One region of the Erwinia sp. PME.40.26/001 genome, then DNA from elsewhere that is predicted to be linked to it. Evidence: riboswitches for the same ligand, from Rfam matches in the RefSeq annotation. Region 1 holds a riboswitch; each other region holds the start of a gene.
What was found. A riboswitch is a leader RNA that binds a small molecule or an ion and turns the genes downstream of it on or off. The one in region 1 is predicted to bind thiamine pyrophosphate.
Positions count from the first base shown of each region.

Region 2: it holds a riboswitch for thiamine pyrophosphate, as region 1 does, so the genes downstream of both, ACZ3HG_RS18775 (FAD-dependent oxidoreductase) here and thiM (hydroxyethylthiazole kinase) in region 1, are expected to answer to the same signal.
Region 3: it holds a riboswitch for thiamine pyrophosphate, as region 1 does, so the genes downstream of both, ACZ3HG_RS05260 (TenA family protein) here and thiM (hydroxyethylthiazole kinase) in region 1, are expected to answer to the same signal.

Region 1 is NZ_JBVHNP010000001.1:1,363,397-1,369,872, reverse strand. It holds gene ACZ3HG_RS06555 (pirin family protein) at 1-84, opposite strand, end outside; gene ACZ3HG_RS06550 (LysR family transcriptional regulator) at 228-1,154, shown strand; gene ACZ3HG_RS06545 (AzlD domain-containing protein) at 1,151-1,474, opposite strand; gene ACZ3HG_RS06540 (AzlC family ABC transporter permease) at 1,474-2,133, opposite strand; gene ACZ3HG_RS06535 (helix-turn-helix domain-containing protein) at 2,239-2,787, shown strand; gene ACZ3HG_RS06530 (aldo/keto reductase family oxidoreductase) at 2,994-3,872, opposite strand; gene ACZ3HG_RS06525 (AraC family transcriptional regulator) at 3,997-4,929, shown strand; TPP riboswitch at 5,021-5,117, shown strand; gene thiM (hydroxyethylthiazole kinase) at 5,153-5,941, shown strand; gene thiD (bifunctional hydroxymethylpyrimidine kinase/phosphomethylpyrimidine kinase) at 5,941-6,476, shown strand, end outside.
Region 2 is NZ_JBVHNP010000008.1:46,389-52,864, reverse strand. It holds gene ACZ3HG_RS18780 (choline transporter) at 1-1,911, opposite strand, end outside; TPP riboswitch at 2,240-2,361, shown strand; gene ACZ3HG_RS18775 (FAD-dependent oxidoreductase) at 2,516-3,448, shown strand; gene thiS (sulfur carrier protein ThiS) at 3,445-3,642, shown strand; gene ACZ3HG_RS18765 (thiazole synthase) at 3,646-4,416, shown strand; gene ACZ3HG_RS18760 (HesA/MoeB/ThiF family protein) at 4,420-5,385, shown strand; gene ACZ3HG_RS18755 (VF530 family protein) at 5,628-5,912, shown strand; gene ACZ3HG_RS18750 (LysR family transcriptional regulator) at 5,967-6,476, opposite strand, start outside.
Region 3 is NZ_JBVHNP010000001.1:1,068,456-1,074,931, reverse strand. It holds gene ACZ3HG_RS05275 (ABC transporter substrate-binding protein) at 1-857, opposite strand, end outside; partial or broken gene ACZ3HG_RS05270 (ABC transporter permease) at 883-1,636, opposite strand; gene ACZ3HG_RS05265 (ABC transporter ATP-binding protein) at 1,633-2,379, opposite strand; gene ACZ3HG_RS05260 (TenA family protein) at 2,376-3,065, opposite strand; TPP riboswitch at 3,130-3,234, opposite strand; gene ACZ3HG_RS05255 (LLM class flavin-dependent oxidoreductase) at 3,334-4,359, shown strand; gene ACZ3HG_RS05250 (carbohydrate porin) at 4,406-5,758, opposite strand; gene ACZ3HG_RS05245 (glycoside hydrolase family 32 protein) at 5,837-6,476, opposite strand, start outside.

The DNA of each region.
Region 1 (6,476 bases):
AACGATCGGCCCCGTTCCCCGGCCGCGAGTCCGGTAGGCAATCTGGCGTGTAACGGCATGCTTATCGGGAGAAAACGAAGACATATCACTTCCTTATCAGGGAGGAAACGCAGACAAACGGCGGGTATGTCGGGCCGTTCATCACAGTCCTGTATCTTAATCCCCCGGACACGACATGATTAGAGGGTGTAATATCATTGCACTCATCCATTTTTGGACGTAATAGCATGCTCGATCTCAATGACGTTGCGATCTTTGTCCATATCGTTGAAACGGGAAGTTTTGCCGGGGCCGCGCGACGGCTGGGAATGCCGCCTAACACCCTGAGCCGGCGAATTAAGCAGCTGGAGGCGAGCCTCTCTGTGCGGTTATTTCATCGCTCAACCCGCAAGCTGACGCTGACCGGCGCCGGGCAGCGCCTGTACGAACACAGCGCACAAAAAATCAGTGAGCTGAACGCCATCAGCACGCAGCTGGTGGCCGAAAATCAGGCCCCGGCCGGGCGTGTAAAAGTGGCGGCCCCGGCTGATTTTTTTGATCTGTTCTTGATGGAGTGGGTGGCTGATTTTCTGGCGTTATATCCCGGTGTACACCTGGATTTTGTCCTCAGCGACACGCATGCCGATGTGATCGGCGAGGGGATTGATGTGGCCTTTCGCGGGGGGCACCTCAAGGATTCCAGCCTGGTGGCGCGCAAAATCAGCACCGGACGCCGTCTGCTGGCGGCCAGTCAGTCTTACCTGAATACCTCTGGCGTGCCTGAGGATATCCACGCGCTGCAGCAGCATGCCTGTATTACTCACTGCCATGCTTCCGCGCGCACGGTCTGGCATCTGATGGGGCCGGAAGGCGGGGTGCAGGTTGACGTCAGCGGGCGTTTTTCTGCCAATACCGCGCAGGCGCAGCTCAAAGCGGCGCAAAACGGCCTGGGGATCTGTTTTTTACCGGAATCACTGTTGTATGACAGCATCAGACGTCAGCAACTTATCGCGGTACTGCCGGATTACGGGCAGCTTAATAACGATCTGTCGATCGTCTATCCCAGCCGTCATCATATCCCACTGGCCGTGGCGACCTTTGTGGAGCATACCGTCGCGCTGCTGCAGAAGACTATTCTGCAAAAGCACGCCTTGCATGCCGCCGGCAAAGGTTAGGGGATACCGATAAAACGCAGCAGGGCAGTCACCGCCGCCGCCGCAAGGATCACCGCAATCAGCGGCATTTTACGCCAGGCCAGTATGACGGCCACTGCGACGCCGGTGACGCGGGCGACCCCGGCAAAATGGGTGCCTTCGTAGAAGGTACTGGCCAGCGCAACCGCAAACAGCAGGGTCGTGGCCGCGTCAGACAGCAGCCTGCGGGCATCCTCCGACAGTGCCATGCGGGAGCCCAGTTGAGCGCCCGCAAAGCGCATCAGCCATGTGCCCAGCGCCAGAACGGCAATACCGCCAATTAACAGGGTGTTATCTGCCATTATTTTTTCCTCGCCAGCAGGCCGATCATGGAGAGTAGTACGGGCAGCCCGGTCGGGGTAAAGGGCACCGCCAGCAGGGAGATTGCCGCCCCGCTGGAGGCGCGCAGCAGCGTCGTGCGTGATTTCAGTGCAGGGATCACCAGCGCCAGTAAGATCGCCGGAAAGACGGCATCCAGCCCAATCATTTGCGTATCAGGCAACAGCCTGCCAATCACGCTGCCCAGCACCGTCCCCAGCGGCCAGACCAGCGCCACGCCGAGGCCACACAGCCAGAAGGCGGCTTTGCGCTGCGCGGGCGTGGTCTGCGACAGCCCAAACACCACGCTTTCATCGTTCATGATATGGCAGCCCAGGACGGCGGAGAGGCGCGAACCGACGAGGTCGCGCACGGCAATACCAAAGGGAAAGTGGCGCGCATTGACCAGCAGCCCGGCGACGGCCGCCGCCAGGGGGTTGCCGCCTCCCGCGACGATAGCAATAAACATAAACTCCGAGGCACCGGCCAGCACAAACAGGCTGGAGAACAGCGGAACCCAGAGCGGGAAACCATAGGCGGTGGCCAGCGAGCCATAAGAAATACCCACCACCCCGACCGCCAGACAGATCAGATAGATGCCTTTACGTGTGTCCGGGCTGAGTGAAGAAAAATGACGGGTCATCATGAAGTTTTACCATAACGAACGAAGTTTCCATTATAATGAACGCAGTGCAGAAAGAGATCAACCCGAACGTAGCGTTCGATTTAACGAACGATAAGGCCAAAAATGACCCAGCCCATTGCAGTAATTGCAGAAAGTTTGATCCGGGAGCGTACGCTGACCGGGCTGTCCCTGGCGGAAGTCGCCAGGCGGGCAGGTATTGCAAAATCGACGCTGTCCCAGTTAGAGGCGGGGAACGGTAATCCCAGCATTGAAACGCTCTGGGCGCTGTGCGTGGCGCTGAATATCCCTTTTGCCAGACTGCTGGAGCCTGAGCTGCCTAAAACCCAGGTGATCCGGCGCGGTGAAGGACCGAAAGTCGTCGCCGGGGAAGCGAACTATCAGGCGATCCTGCTGGCCAGCTGCCCGCCGGGCGCGCGGCGCGATATCTACCTGCTGATGGCGCAGCCCGGCGCTGACCGCCTTTCACAGCCGCACCCGTCGGGCTCGGTAGAGCATATTATTGTCACGCAGGGACGGGCGCTGGTGGGGTTGAAGGACGAAGCTGAAGAACTGGCACCGGGAGATTACATTTGCTATCCCGCCGATCGTGAGCATATCTTCAGGGCGCTGGAGCCCGACACGCTGGCGCTGCTGGTGGCCGAGCAGGGATAGTGGCGCTTTTTATGCAGCGGTAATACTTATTATTTCCATGTCCTGAAACAGCGCGTCTCTCCCGTCTTCTGCGTGTTGAGGGGAAATAACGAATGACAGCGCTACGTCCGCTGTTCACTCGCTACTGAGCGTGAGTCCTGCATCCTTTGCCTGCCCTCATTGTCTGTCCTGTTCCTGATCAGGCCTCGCCGAAAGAGGGTGAGGCTTTATAACGTATTGCTTCCGGTAATGCCGTTCAGTGCATTCAGGGCGTCATCCGGCAGGTGGAGTGACGCCGCTGCCAGGTTTTCCTGCAGGTGGGCAACGGATGATGTTCCCGGGATCAGCAGGATGTTAGGTGAACGGTGAAGAAGCCAGGCCAGGGCGACCTGCAGGGGTGTGGCGTTGAGCTGTTCGGCAACGCGGGTCAGCGTAGCAGACTGAAGCGGATTAAAACCGTTAAGCGGGAAGAAAGGCACATAGGCAATCCCTTCCCGGGCCAGCGCATCAATCAGCGCATCATCGGTGCGGTGTGCCAGGTTGTAATGATTCTGAACGCAGACGATCTCGCAGATTGCGCGGCCTTCGGCAATTTGCGCCGGGGTGACGTTGCTCAGACCAATATGCTTGATCAGCCCCTGTTGCTGTAGGGCGGCCAGCGCCGTCAGCGGTTCTTCAATGGAACCTTCCTGCGGGCGGGCGGTATTAAACATGATCCTGAGATTGACCACATCCAGCTGCGCCAGCCCCAGGTTTCGCAGGTTGTCATGGACGGCATTGACCAGCTCCCCGGGGGACATGGCCGGGATCCATCCGCCTTTTTTATCTCTCAGCGCCCCAATTTTGGTCACCAGCGTGAGGTCATCAGGATAGGGCGCGAGTGCCTCGCGGATCAGTTTGTTGGTGATATGTGGGCCGTAAAAATCACTGGTATCAATATGATTGACGCCGGCCGCCACTGCTGCCCTGAGAACCGCCAGCGCGCGGTCAGGATCGTTGGGCGGGCCAAAAACGCCGGGGCCTGCCAGCTGCATTGCGCCATAGCCCAGTCGTTTTACCTGACGCGAACCCAGAGAGAAGAGGCCGGATGTACGGATGTTGTGCATAGTCATTTCCTGAAGGAGAGGTGGGATAACACAAGGAACAGCGAGGTTTAATCTTAAGCCCGCGCATCACGTCCTATCCATGCTATAAAGTCCGTATTATCTTTTTAATCGTCCAAAATTAATCATGGATCCTCTTTCTGATATTCTCGCGTTGCTCAAGCCACAACGGTATGTTTCCGGCGTCCTCGACGTGGGCGGAGACTGGGCGGTGCGTTTTCCGCCTAACGCAGGCATCAAATGTTATTCAATGGTGTCGGGCGGCTGCTGGCTGTCTGTCGAAGGGGGACCCGACCCGGTACGATTGTCGGCGGGGGACTGCTTCCTGCTTCCTACCGGACGTCCCTTTGTTATGGCCAGCGACCTGTCACACCCGGCGACAGACTGGGCGGTGGTGTTTGCCGCCCCGCGCGCCGGCGGGGTGATCCGTCACAACGGCGGGGGAGACTGCCTGATGACCGGCAGCCGCTTCTTCCTGGACGACCCCCACGCCACGATTCTGCTGACCATGCTGCCAGCGGTGATCCATCTGCGGGCGGAAAATGACCAGGCGACCCTGCGCTGGCTGGTTGCGCAGATGATGGCCGAGCTGGATGAACAGCGTCCGGGACATGCCCTGATCGCTGAACATCTGGCACATATGATACTGATACAGGCGCTGCGGCAGCATATGGAGTCGGGCGGTAAAGGGCACGCGGTGGGCTGGCTGTATGCCCTGGCCGATCACCAGGTGGGTGCGGCGCTGCAGGCCATGCACGCCGATCCGGCTTATCGCTGGACGCTACAAACGCTGGCACAGCGTGCCGGTATGTCCCGCTCGGCCTTTGCGCTGAAGTTTAAAACAAAGGTCGGGTCCTCAACGATGGACTACCTGACCCGCTGGCGCATGCTGCTGGCCGGGGACAAACTGCTGAATACCGACCTGCCCATTTCTGCGCTTGCTCCCTCGCTGGGCTATGAGTCTGAAAGCGCCTTCAGTACCGCCTTTAAACGCACGATGGGCTGTTCGCCGCGTGACTATGTGCGGCGTCATTCCCCGCCGGGGGGCAGATCGCGCTGAAGATACCCTGATGACCGACGGCAGGGCAGCACGGCCCGGGGCTTGCCAATACTCTGCCACTTCCTTATGCTGGCACCGACTGTAAAAAATCATCACTGACTCGGGGTGCCCTTCTTTGTGAAGGCTGAGAAATACCCGTATAACCTGATCTGGATAATGCCAGCGTAGGGAAGTCAGATGCCCGACCGGCATCGCCTTCTTGATCGCCGGTTGGGAGCGAAGAATGATCCAACCTCAAGACCTCAGCCACACCGATATGGCGCATTCCCTGCGGCTGTATCGTCAGCATTCCCCTCTGACCCACTGTATGACCAATGATGTGGTACAGGCCTTTACGGCTAATGTGCTGCTGGCGCTGGGGGCTTCCCCGGCAATGGTGATCGATCCGCAGGAGGCGGCACAGTTCAGCCCTGTTGCCGATGCCCTGCTGGTGAATGTCGGTACGCTGACCCGCAGCCGCAGCGAAGCGATGCTGGCGGCCATTAATGCCGCCAGGCAGGCCGGGCGTCCCTGGACGTTAGATCCGGTAGCCGTTGGCGCACTGGACTTCCGCACGGCCTTCTGCCAGCAAACGCTGGGACTGAAACCGGCCGCTGTCCGGGGGAACGCTTCCGAAATCATGGCGCTGGCCAGGCAGAGCGTCAGCGGCCGGGGCGTCGACAGCCGGCATGCCTCCACGGCGGCGCTGCAGGCGGCTGTTTCGCTGGCGCAGGAGACAGGCGCGATTGTGGCCGTCACCGGTGAAACCGATTTTATTACCGATGGCCTCCGTACCCTGAGCGTGGGCGGCGGCGACCCGCTGATGACGCGGGTGGTAGGGACCGGCTGTGCGCTGTCGGCGGTCGTGGCCGGCTTTGCCGCACTGCCGGGCGACCGCCTCACACATGTGGCCAGCGCCTGCCGCGTGGTGTCGCTGGCCGGTGAGCGTGCGGCCGCAGCGGTGGACGGGCCAGGCAGTTTCATTCCGGCCTTTCTTGATGCCCTGTACCGGCTGAACCCGGAGGTGCAGTGATGAAAAGGATTAACGCGCTGACAATTGCCGGTACTGACCCCAGCGGTGGGGCAGGGATCCAGGCTGACCTGAAAGCATTCTCCGCGCTGGGTGCGTATGGCACCAGCGTGATCACCGCGCTGGTGGCGCAGAACACCACCGGCGTGCAGTCGATCTGCCGCGTTGAGCCGGCGTTTGTTGCCGCGCAGCTGGATTCCGTTTTGTCGGACGTGCGCATCGACACGATTAAAATTGGCATGCTGTCAGAAAGCGCCATCGTCGAGGTGGTGTCCGGGCGGTTGAAACAGACCCGCGTTCCCTGGGTGGTGCTGGATACGGTGATGCTGGCCAAAAGCGGCGATCCGCTGCTGTCGCCCGAGGCGGTGAGTACGCTACGGGATCGGCTACTGCCGCAGGTCTCGCTGATTACGCCTAACCTGCCGGAGGCCGCCGCAATGCTGGAATGCGCGCAGGCGCGCAATGAGGAGGAGATGCGCGAGCAGGGACGGGCGCTGCTGGCCCTCGGCTGCCAGGCCGTGCTGATGAAAGGCGGTCA
Region 2 (6,476 bases), on a different contig from region 1:
CCCCTGCGTACCCTCCAGCAGGAAGGTTTCCAGACGGAAGTAATCCGATTTGCCGCTGCGCGCCCGGTAGGTAAAGGCGGGTACCGAGTAACGCTGCGGCCAGATCTGATAGAGGAAGCTCTGCTCATCCGCCATATCAACCAGCAGTTCCAGATGGTTCAGACGCTCATCCTCCACCGCAGGCAGCTCATTCACCTGCACTTTGGCACCACGACGTTCCAGCTCACGCCCGACTTCTTCCATTGCCGGACGACAGACGTTATCCAGCATTTTTCGGGTGTGGGTCGTTCCCGGATAGTTCATCACGCGTGAAATGCGCTGTTTCCAGTTCAGGCGATCGTCACGCGATACCGCTACCGGTGGCGTGTTCACCGTGGCACTGGCCCGGCGGTGATCTTCAACCCGCAGTGATTTATACAGACCGGCCATCACAAAGAAAATCACAAAGCTGAACGGCAGCCCCATGATCACCGTGGTCTTCTGCAGCGCCGTCACGCCGTTAACCATCAGCATTCCCAGCGTCAGGACGCCAATGGTGACCGACCAGAAGATACGCAGCCAGTTTGGCGCATCATTGTTGATGTCCGCCAGACGCGAGGTAAAGTTGCCCAGCACCAGTGAACCGGAGTCCGCGGAGGTAACATAGAACAGCAGGCCGGTGATGGTGGCCACCGAGGCGCTGAAAGTAAAGCCAGGATACTGCGCCAGCAGACTGTAGAAGCCGCGCTCCGGGTGCGCCATGGTCTCTTCAGCGAAGGCCATATTGCCGTGAATAATCTCGTATAGGGCGCTGTTACCAAAGATCGACAGCCACAGCAGGGTAAAGATAAATGGAATGGTCAGCGTCCCTACCACAAACTGGCGGATAGTACGGCCGCGGGAAATACGCGCCAGGAACAGGCCAACAAACGGTGACCAGGCGACCCACCAGGCCCAGAAGAACAGCGTCCAGTTGTTCATCCATTCCGTTGGACGATCGAAGGCGAAACTGTTCAGCGTCATGCCCATAAAGCGGTTGATGTAATCCCCGACGTTGAGCACCAGCGCATTCAGCAGGAAGCTGGTATCACCGACGAACAGCACAAACAGGATCAGACCAAAGGCCAGCAGCACGTTGAGCTCTGACAGGAAGCGAATGCCCTTATTCACGCCAGAGGTGACCGAGATAGTGGCCATGATGACCGACAGCACGATCAGCCCGGCCTGCGCCGTCAGTCCTTCCGGCACATCAAACAGCACCTTCAGGCCATAGTTCAGCTGCACAACGCCGATGCCCAATGTGGTGGCAATACCAAAAATCGTCCCGAGCACGGCGGCGATGTCCACGGTATGACCGATTGGCCCGTTAATACGTTTACCGAAAATAGGGTACAGGGCCGAACGAATGGTCAGAGGCAGGCCGTAGCGATAGCTGAAGTAACCCAGGGCGATGCCCATCAGGGCATACATGGACCAGCCGGTCAGACCGTAGTGGAACAGCGTCCAGACCATCGCCTGACGCGCGGCTTCCATCGTCTGTCCCTGGCCCTCTGGCGGCATCATATACTGCGTGACCGGCTCGGCGACGGAGAAGAACATCAGATCGATACCGATACCGGCGGCAAACAGCATGGCTGCCCAGCTCATCAGGCTGAACTCGGGCTTGGACTGCTCAGGACCGAGCTTAATGGAACCAAAGCGGGAACAGGCCATAAAGATAACGAACACGATGTACAGCGTGGCGGCCAGCAGGTAATACCAGCCGAAGGTGTTGGATACCCAGTCGAGGGTACGATTAATCCAGCGATCGGAAAAATCAGTGAACAGAATAGTCGTCATGGAGAACAGCAGGATCAATACTGCTGAGGTGTAGAAAACCACGGGGTTGATACGATCTTTTTGAGGCTTTCCTGGTATTTCAGTCGTCGGCATAATGTCTCCGCAAAAAATGATCAGGGAAAGAACCTGAAGTCCGCTCTGCGAAGCGCGCATTAGCGCATACTGGGTAAAATCCGCCGTATATCCGCTAATTACACTGGGAGAACCATCAGGATGAATATTAGTGTAATTTATTGATTAATCGTTATAACTCTTGACTCAAATCGCCTCCGGAAAGTAAATTTTGTGTAAACAGAAGCACGAATGATAGTTTTTATTGATTGAGCATTCAATTAAAAAAATTTCAGCGTCTCAAATTGCCGTCTTTTTCCCCATTAAAACCGCATATCGCTTGACGATTCCCACCCGGTAAAATAAAACTATTTCCTGTCAGGGGAGTCTCGCCAGAGAGACTGAGAGGCTAATGAGCGATTTATCGCGGCGTAGCGACCCTTAGAACCTGACCCAGTTGATACTGGCGTAGGAAGACGCGTACCCTGATGACGGGCCAGCCGGCCACCCAGCGTACCCGCGCGAAGGCCTGTGTTTATTCCGCCTCAGCCTTTTTCCTTATCCTTATCACGGGTCTCATCTAGTTTTGAGAGGCTAACGTGACGCTATTGGTAACCCCCCTTCTCCCTGTCAGGATCCTTACCTCATGAGCCGCTGGTCTGTGATCGGTGACGGCGTTGCCGGGCTGTGCATCGCCACGATGCTGGCAGAGCACGGCCAGGCCGTGGAGGTGATCACTTCACCGCGGCATGATGCGGCATCCCACTGGGCAGGCGGAATGCTGGCCCCCTGGTGCGAAGGCGAAAGCGCCCCGGCGGAGGTTGTTGAGCTGGGCCAGCGGTCTGCCCCGTGGTGGTCTGCACGTGTCAAAGGCGTGGAGCATCAGGGCACCCTGGTAGTCGCCCCCCCGCGCGACGCGCCTGAACTCACCCGTTTTTCGCGCATGACGCACGCCCATCAGTGGGTGGAACCGGTCACGCTGGAACCCGCCCTGGAAGGGCGCTTTGCCCGCGGGCTGTTCTTTGCCGGCGAGGCCCATCTCGACCCGCGCAGCGCGCTGCAGCAGCTGCGGGCCAGCCTGCTTCAACACGGCGTTGACTTCCATCAGGACAAGCCCGGCGGCACGGTTATTGACTGCCGGGGGATCCACGCTGCCCACGAACAGCCGGGACTGCGCGCCGTTCGCGGCGAAATGCTGATCCTGCACAGCGATGAGGTGCAATTCTCCCGGCCCATCCGCTTACTCCATCCCCGCTTTCCCTGTTACCTCGTACCGCGCACGGGGGGGCGCTTTATGCTGGGGGCGACCATGGTGGAAAGCCACGATGACAGCCCGATCAGCGCCCGCGCCATGATGGAGCTGCTAAGTGCCGCTTACGCCATCCACCCGGCACTGGCCGAAGCCAGAGTGCTGGAAAGCGGCACCGGGCTGCGTCCGGCCTACGCTGATAATGTCCCTGCCATTCATCGCCATAACGGCGTCTGGTCCGTTAACGGCATGTACCGGCACGGCTTTCTTCTCGCGCCAGTGATGGCGGAAAACCTGATGCAGCAACTGATACAGGAAAACCTGATATGAAAATTCAGCTTAACGGCCAGCCGGTCGATACTGCCGCCCGCACCCTGGCGGAATTGCTGCGCGAACAGCAGATTGACGCAGGCTGTGTCGCCAGCGCGTTAAATGGACAGTTCGTGCCCCGCGCCCGCTATGAAACGCAGCCGATCACATCAGGCTGTGAACTCGAAGTCCTGTCACCCATGCAGGGGGGATAAACGATGTTTTATGATTTTGTACCCCAGTCACGTTTTCTGCTCGGTACCGCCGGGTACCCCTCTCCGGCGATCCTGCAGCAGGCGCTTGCGGCCTCCGGCAGTGAAATTATCACCGTCAGTCTGCGCCGTGAAGGCAGCCACGGTACAGCCTTTCGCGAGCTGCTGACCGGGCTGAATAAGCGGGTTCTGCCGAACACGGCGGGCTGTCACAGCGTGAAGGAGGCCGTCACCACTGCCCATATGGCGCGTGAGCTGTTTGATACGCGGTGGATCAAGCTGGAGGTGATCGGTCATGCCGATACGCTGCAACCCGACCCGTTCGCCCTGGTGGAGGCAGCGCGTATCCTCTGCGCCGACGGATTTCAGGTGTTTCCCTACACCACAGAAGACCTGATTCTGGGTGAAAAACTGATCGAAGCAGGCTGTGAACTGCTGATGCCGTGGGGCGCGCCAATCGGGTCGGGGCAGGGGCTGCGTAACAGAGAAGGGCTGCGCTCAATGCGCGCCTGGTTTAACGATATTCCGTTGATTATCGACGCCGGGATTGGTGCACCCAGCCAGGCAGCTGAAGCTATGGAGATGGGGTTCGACGGTATTTTGCTGAATACCGCCGTTGCCAAAGCGCAGGATCCGGTTCGGATGGCAGGGGCCTTTGCTGCTGCCATACAGGCCGGATGGGATGCCCGGCAGGCCGGTCTGGTCGAACGTCGCGATATGGCCAGCGCCTCGACGCCGATTTTTGGTATGGCGCAGTTTCACTCACGGGAGCTGTAGCCGATGAGCCGCTATCAACGACAGTCAATGTTGCCGGAAATTGGCGACGAAGGGCAGCAGGCCCTGCACCATGCGCGGGTGCTGGTGGTGGGCGCGGGCGGACTGAGTGCCACGCTGCTTCCGCTGCTGGCCGGGGCCGGTGTCGGTTACCTGCGGATTTATGATGGCGATCGGGTGGAGGAACACAACCTTCACCGCCAGACGCTCTTCGGGATGGGGGATATTGGCAATCTGAAAACAGCGTGCGCACAGCAGGCCCTATACAGGCGTAACCCCGAGTGTGTCGTGGATGTACGGCCACTGGCTCTGAGTGCAAGCCGGGTCGCCGAGGCGCTGGAAGGCATCGATCTGGCTATTGATGCCGCCGATAATTTCGCCGTCACTTATCTGCTCTCCGACGCCTGCCTGCCGCGTCGCATTCCGCTGGTCAGCGCATCTGTGCTGGGGCGGCAGGGCTATGTAGGGGGCTTCTGCGGCGGAGCACCCGGCTACCGTGCACTTTTCCCGCAGTTGCCAGGCAGCGCAGCGAACTGCAATACCGCCGGGGTGATGGGGCCGGCAGTGGCGACGCTGGGCGCACTTCAGGCTCAGATGGCACTCAGTATTCTGCTCGGATTTTCACCCTCACCGCTTGGCTGCCTGATTAACTGTGATTTCAGTACGTGGCATTTCCGGCAGTTTCGCTTTGACGGCGCAGATGAGCCGGACAGACCCGGCGTCCCCTTTATTGACAGGCCGTTGCTGACCAGCAGCGATTGTATTGTTGAACTGCGCAGCGAAGAGGAAGCCCCTCGCAGTATCAGCGATCGCGCTGTCCGCGTTCTGCCAGAGCAGATCGACCACTGGCAACCGCCAGCTGGCCGCCGGATTGTGCTGGTCTGCGCCAGCGGGCTCCGTGCAGCCAGCGCCGCCGCGCGCCTGGAACAGCGTGGCTTCAGGCACCTGGCGATCCTCGCGGCAAACCGTTAATAAAATGAGAGAAGGGATGTCTGAAATGAGCCGATAAACGCCCTTTTTCTATCGCTGGTGACCGCAGGAGATCCAATGCTGGGTGAAAATCTGCTCGCCAGCCGTGACATCATGCTGGAGGCGAGTAAACACAGCCTGATTTTTATAGCGCGGCAGGGCTGATATTGCGCAGGGTTTATTTGCATCTGCTCCTCCTGCTCAGTATCGTGTGCGCAATTTCCCCAGACTCGCCGGACTTAACCATGACCTCTCACGCTGCGAAAGATCCTTTGCATGGCCTGACCCTCGAAGCCCTGTTAATCAAACTGGAGGCGCGTTACGGCTGGGCAGAGCTGGCGAAACGCGTCAATATTAACTGTTTCAAGAGCGACCCCAGTATTAAATCGAGCCTGAAATTTCTGCGCCGCACCCCGTGGGCACGAAAAGAGGTCGAAGATCTCTATATCGCCTCGCTGGAGGAAGACGCTCGGGAGCAGGCAGCGCCGCCGGCCGATGACCCCTGGGCCAGCTGGCAGGGGAAAAAGTAACGCATCCTCTGCAGTCTTGCCTGGCGGCTGGCCAGCGCAGGGCACTCTGCTTTCTCAGGGCTGTTCTATCCTCCCCTGGCGGTGGGCAGGAAAATCATCCTCCCTCCCCATAAACGCCGCAGCAGCGGGTGAAAGCTGGCGATGCGCCAGCACCAGATCAAAGCGGGCATCCGCGTCCGGGAGAGGGTAGTAACGGATCCTGTCTGCCAGAAAATGGCTCATGCTCTGTGGAGCAAGGGTCACACCCGCACCAACCGCCACCAGGGAAAGCACGGCGTGCATGCCGAAGGCCTCCTGCGCCACGTCAGGGACAAATCCCGCCTTCGCGCACAGGCGGATCACCTGCAGATGAAACCCCCGGCCCTCCAGGCGCGGCCATAAAATAAAAGGCTCGTCGGCCAGCGCGGCAAGCGTCAGTTCTGACCGCCTGCCGAGAGGGTGATCCTGTGGTACGGCGATGCACAGGGCATCGCTGTCGAAGGGCGTCAGGCTGATGTCATCAGCACTGGCCACCGGGGGGATCACTACCCCCACATCCAGCGCCTCTTCACGCAAAGCGATAAT
Region 3 (6,476 bases), 290 kb from region 1:
TCGGTGTAGCGTTTCACGTCGAGCCATGCCGGATCGCGGGCAAACAGCGGCAGGGTTTTCTGCCAGGCGACGCGGTTCAGCTCCGTGTTCAGTTCCGGGTGCGCTTTAGCAAAGGCCAGCCAGCTCTCCTGCGGGTGTTTCTGCAGATAGTCGTTGCCTTTTTTCAGCGCTGCGAGGAATTTCTTCACCTTCGGTTCGTTCACGCTGTCGCGGTTGGCGACAATCACCAGCTCGTCATAAGCCGGTACGCCGTAATCCTCGACGTTGAGCACCACCGGATCTTTACCCTGCAACCTTAGCTCCTCCGCTTCAATATTGCGGTAACCGCCGATCACCGCATCCACCTGCCCGGCCAGCAGGGCGCTGGTCAGCTGGAAGTTAACGTTAATCATCTTTATCTCTTTCAGGCTGAGTTTCTGATGCTTCATCATGGTGCTCAGCGTCACCTGTTCAATGCCGCTGACCGAATAACCGACGGTCTTGCCTTTCAGCCCTGACGGGGAGGTAATACGCTTATCCAGGGTGATGACGGTATTCAGCGGTGTGTTAATCAGCGTTCCCACGCGGACCAGCGGCAGGCCATCATCGGCGAAAAAATGCAGCTGGGGCTGATAGGTGATGGCAAGGTCCGCCTGTCTGGCCGCCACCAGACGCGGCGGCAGCGACGGGTCGGAAGGCGGGATAATCGTCACGTCCAGTCCCTCGGCCTTAAAGGCACCGATCTGCTCTGCCACCATAATCGGCGCATGATCCGGATTAATGTACCAGTCAAGTACCAGCGTCAGTTTCTCGCCAGCCATCGCCCCACTGCTGCAGGCTCCGCTTAACAGCAGTCCGGCGCAGATGTTCTTGATCATTTTATCTTCCTTCCAGAGGTTATCATCATGATTCAGGTGCCCAGTTAATCAGGCGGTGGAGCAGGGTGTCGACGGCCATCCAGAGTAAGACGGTCATCAGCACCAGAATAAACAATGCGGCAAAACACTGATCCGTCTGCATGCGTGCGTTGGCGTTCAGCATAACGAAGCCCAGCCCTCCGGCGGACCCGACCCATTCCCCGATAATCGCGCCAATCGGTGCCACGGCGGCGGCCATCCGCAGGCCGGAACCGAAAGCCGGTAACGCCGCCATCAGACGGACGTGGCGCAGCTGGGCCCAGCCAGAGGCCCCCATGGTGCGCGCCAGATCCAGGTAGTCCTGATTGACCCGCCTGAGCCCGTCAAACAGGGCCGACGTTACCGGGAAAAAAATCACCAGCACCGCCATCGCCACTTTGGCACTGAGGCCAAAGCCAAACCACAGAACCAGCAGCGGGGCCAGTGCAAATACCGGAATGGCCTGGCTGGTCAGCACCAGCGGCATCAGCCAGCGCTGCAGACGGGGGGGAGACGATCATCAGGATGGCCAGCAGCGACCCCAGCAACACGCCCAGCACCAGCCCGGCCAGCACTTCCGATGCGGTGATCAGGCTGTGATAAGCGAGAAAGGCGCGCCACTCCCACAGCGCACTGGCCACCGCGACCGGTGAGGGCAGCAAAAAGGCCGGGATCGTGCTCAGGGTGGCCAGCCACCACAGCAGGATCAGTCCGCTAAAAATTATCAGCCCGCGAGCGTGACCTGCCAGGCTGGCCCTCATCCTGCCGCCCTCAGCAGCTGTTGCAACAGCTGCCCCTGGCTTTTCAGCAGGTCGGCATCATCCGGCGCACGCGGCGGCAGGCCGCCAATGGTGTGACTGTCGTCGATGCCCGCAGGGTGCCCGGAGAGCACCAGCAGATGGTGGCTCAGACGGCAGGCTTCCATCGGGTCGTGGGTGATCAGCAGTACGGTGCGGTCCGCCAGCACCTCAGCGGCCAGCGTCTGGATCTTCGCCCGCGTCAGCGTGTCGAGCGCAGAGAAGGGTTCGTCCATCAGCACAACGGGGCGGTTCTCATACAGGGTGCGGGCGATGGCCGCACGCTGGCGCATGCCGCCGGAGAGGGCGGCGGGATGAAGGCCGGCATAGTCGTGCAGCCCGACGCGCGCCAGCAGGTGGTCAGCCCGGGCACTGTCAACGGGCTCCCTGCGCAGCCGCGCGCCGAGGGTGACGTTGTCGCGGATCGACAGCCACGGATAAAGCAGATCTTTCTGACCCATCCAGGCGATGCGCCCGGCCAGCGGCAGGCCGTCGCTGCCGCAGACCGAACCGGCATCGGGCGGGAGCAGCCCGGCAATGATCTTCAGCAGGCTGGTTTTGCCGCAGCCGCTGGCCCCCAGCAGCGCAACAAAACGCCCGGCGGGAATATCCACGCTGAGATCGCTGAAGAGCGGGCGCGGGCCGAAGCGCAGCGTCAGATGGCGAACCGCGATGCCCGGCGGTGGCGAAGCGGAATGGGCGGTCACGGGGTCGGTACCGCGTTGAGTCCCATCTGCCAGAAAGCCGACTCCAGGCGGGTAGCGGTGGTAAAAATCTCGGACAGGGCAGGGAAGCGGCTGCCGGCTCCCCGCTGCTGGCCGACCGTTTCCAGCAGTGCAAGGGCGGCACGTACCCCGGTCAGGTAGTCCGGGTCCGCATAGTTGCGGATCCAGGAAGCGTAAGGGCTGCCTGCCAGCACCGTGCGGGGGGAGGCCAGCAGGCCCAGGCCGATTTCGGCATACCCTGCCACACAGGGGAGCAGGGCGGCCAGCAGATCCAGCGCATCCCCTGAGTGACCGATATCCAGCACGTAGCGGGTGTAGTTCATGGTTTCTGCCGCCTCCGGTTCAGCGGCCATCTGTGCCTCGTTCAGCCCCCAGCTCTCGCAGTAGCGGACGTGCAGCGGCAGTTCGCTGACAATGGCATTGAGCGAGGCGGTAGCGGCACGCATCTCCGGCAGCGTGCGCAGCTTGCTGACCAGCAGCGCCCAGGCACGGGCAAAGTGGATCAGAAACAGGTAATCCTGGGTCAGATAGCGGCGAAAGGCGGTTTCGGGCAGCGTGCCCGTTGAGAGCTGCTGAATAAACGGATGCGCCACATAGTCCTGCCAGTCGTTGCCCGCCTGCTGGCGTAAACGTCCGTACAGGCCGTGGCTGAAATCGACAGGCTCAATGGTGTTCGACACAGAATCCCCTCATTTAAGTGGCGATCCAGGTGCGCGGAGGTGTGATCAGGCGAGAATAATGCCTACCCGTCCCTTCGCTGGCATGACCCAGATCAGGTTCAAAGGGTTCGGCTTATTACGCCATCTCAGCCCATACAGGACACCCCTCGGAGTGAATTGTTATACGATAATTCATTTTGGATAGCAATCCTTGCCAGCTGGCGAGATAGCGCGTACTTATACTGAATTGATTCGTTTTATCCTGTTGAGAAACCCTATGAAAAGTATTGGATTCCTGTCATTCGGTCACTGGACACCGTCCCCGCAGTCCGGCACCCGTTCAGCCGCTGACGCCCTGCTACAGTCTATCGACCTGGCCGTGGCGGCGGAAGAGCTCGGCGCAGACGGCGCGTATTTTCGCGTCCACCACTTCGCCCGTCAGTTAAGTTCACCCTTCCCGCTGATGGCCGCCGTCGGGGCGAAAACCCGGCGCATTGAGATTGGCACCGGGGTGATCGATATGCGTTACGAGAACCCGATGTATATGGCGGAAGATGCCGGTTCCGCTGACCTGATTTCAGGGGGGCGTCTGCAGCTGGGCATCAGCCGGGGTTCCCCTGAACAGGTGATCGACGGCTGGCGCTATTTTGGCTATCAGCCTGCGGAAGGGGAAAACGAGTCGGATATGGCGCGTCATCACACCGAAGTGCTGCTGGATGTGCTGCGCGGCGAAGGCTTTGCCAAACCGAACCCGCAGCCGATGTTTCCTAACCCGCCGGGCATGCTGCGCGTGGAGCCGTTCTCTGAAGGGCTGCGCGACCGCATCTGGTGGGGGGCGGGCTCCAATGCCACGGCGGTGTGGGCGGCCAGGCTGGGGATGAATCTGCAAAGCTCGACGCTGAAGGATGATGAAACCGGCGAACCTTTCCACATTCAGCAGGCGGCACAAATCCGCGCCTATCGTGAAGCGTGGAAAGCCGCGGGACACCTGCGTACGCCGCGCGTCTCGGTCAGCCGCAGTATTTTTGCGCTGGTGAACGAGAAGGATCGGGCGTACTTCGGCAACAGCGGTAAAGAAGGGGATAAGGTGGGGTATCTTGATGAGAAAACCCGGGCGATTTTTGGCCGCAGCTACGCCGCAGAACCTGACCGGCTGATTGAACAGCTGGCGCAGGACGAAGCGATTGCCGAAGCCGATACGCTGCTGCTCACCGTGCCGAATCAGCTGGGGGTGGATTACTGCGCACACACCATTGAAGCGATCCTTAAGCATGTGGCGCCAGGGCTGGGATGGCGTAACTAAGCGGGGGCTGGGGAACCGCCAGGCGTGCCTGGCGGTGACGTCAGCGTTAAAAGAGGTATTTCGCCCGCACGCGTGCGCCGTAACGTGGCTGATGATTTCCCCGATCGTCATCGGCGGCATTCAGCCATGACGCGTAACCGCCAAGATAGACCGTGAAGTTGGGCATATCGAGGATATCGGGAAGCTGCCAGGAGGTATGCAGGGTATGAATGTCGTAGCGCCCCGGCTGGAAGATAGCGCAGTCAGCGGTACACTCCTCACTGACACCGGACGCTGAGAATTCCGTGATATTATTATGGGCGTAGATATAGCCCAGTTCGACACGATGCCAGAGAGCATTAATCCCGGCGCTAAAGTCGGTTTCCTCCCGGGCATCCATATAGGCCGTATTCACGTTCACCACGGTGCCATTCTGCGGGTTGTTCTTTAACGTATTCCACGTCATGGTCAGCCCGTAGCCGGTGCGCTCCGACTGATCGCGCCAGCGGCCGTCACGGTCGGTATAGCCATAGGCGTTATTCACGATATTGCTTTCCATGGCGGCGGCGACGGACCAGATATCGGATCGCCATGCCACGACCGGGCGCACGTACATCACATTTTTCTGGTTTTCCATCGTGCGGCCGTGATAACGCTGATCCACATACAGCGCGCTGCCATCCTCAATCAGGGTGTTCACTTCAACGTACCACTTATCCCAGGTTTGGCTCAGCAGCAGGTTACCGCCGCTGTTACTGCGGCCACGCGCCTCCTTCATCATGTAGATATAGCCGTAGCCGTCGCTGTACAGATCGTTAGCGGTATTGCCCGAGTATTCGATAAAGGTGTCCTGATTGAGGGGAAACATATCCCAGGCTTCAAACCGCCCGGTCTTCACCTGCCAGTGGTCTTTCTGACCGAAAAAGAAAGCCGCATCGTCCAGATTCATTTTTCCGCGAATATCGGCCAGCGGCTGAACGTTGAATCCGGCATATTTCCCCTCAGTACCCTGGCGGATCCCCTCCACGCCTAACAGTATGCGGCCGTTAATATCCCAGCGTTCTTTATTGCCGGGAGCCCAGCTTTTATTGCTGCTGGTTTTTAACGATGTCAGGCTGCCCGTGCGGCTGGCCGCGTCGCCATTAAATTCCACATCGCCATAAAAACGCAGTTCCGCCGGGGTGTTCAGGCTCACGTCGAGGGGGCGAGCGGTGCCCGCGTGGGCGGTGGCGGCGTTATCCCCCCGGGTGTTCTGTTTTAATTTCACCATTTCCGCTTCTGCCCGGTCGGCGCGGTTTTCTGCCTTTTTCAAACGCGCTTCGAGTAATAAAAAACGCTGTTCAACGGTTAAGGTACTTTCAGCAAACAGGGTGACCGGAAAGATCCCGGCGCACAGCATCATCCCGACGGCTATTTTCATCGATGAATTCCTTGCACATGATTTTGTAGGGAGGCAAAAGGCTCACCCGTGGTCACGGGTGAGCAGCAGGGCAGTGCGTCAGGCTAAGTCCCAGGCTCCACACGCGGTGACGTCCGCGCTGCCGGACCAGGCAAACAGCGACAGCTGACGCTGCCCGGGGAAAATACGGCTGGTCAGGCAGGCTTCGCCATCGTTGACAAACACTTCCACCGAGGAGCGGTCAAAGAAGATGCGCAGGGAGAGCGTATCCCCGGCAGGGAGCGCGACGCTACGTTCGCCACTCAGACCGCATAGCGGATAGTGACGTGCCAGCAACAGGCGCTGGGACTGGCTGTCGACATACAGGCGCAGACCGTCTGACAGGCTGATGCCATACTGTTCCGCATCGCTGGTGGCCCGGTTCCAGCTGATGAGTACCTCACTGATTTCACAATTTTCCATGACGCACTGCTGCTGGTTTTTTAGCTTCCCGGCAGGCCACGGGTGCCAGCTCTGGCGCAGGCATTCCACCTCTCGCGCCGGGGTCATCTGCAGACGATGATCGGCCGTCAGGGTGAGCTCCCGGGGCAGGGTAAGCATGCCGCACCAGCCGTCCTGCTGCTCTGGCATCGCTGATTCCCAGGTGTTCATCCACGCCATCACTATCCGGCGGCCATCCGGTGTGACGAAGGTCTGCGGGGCATAAAAATCATGGCCGCGATCCAGTTCGGTGAAGTCG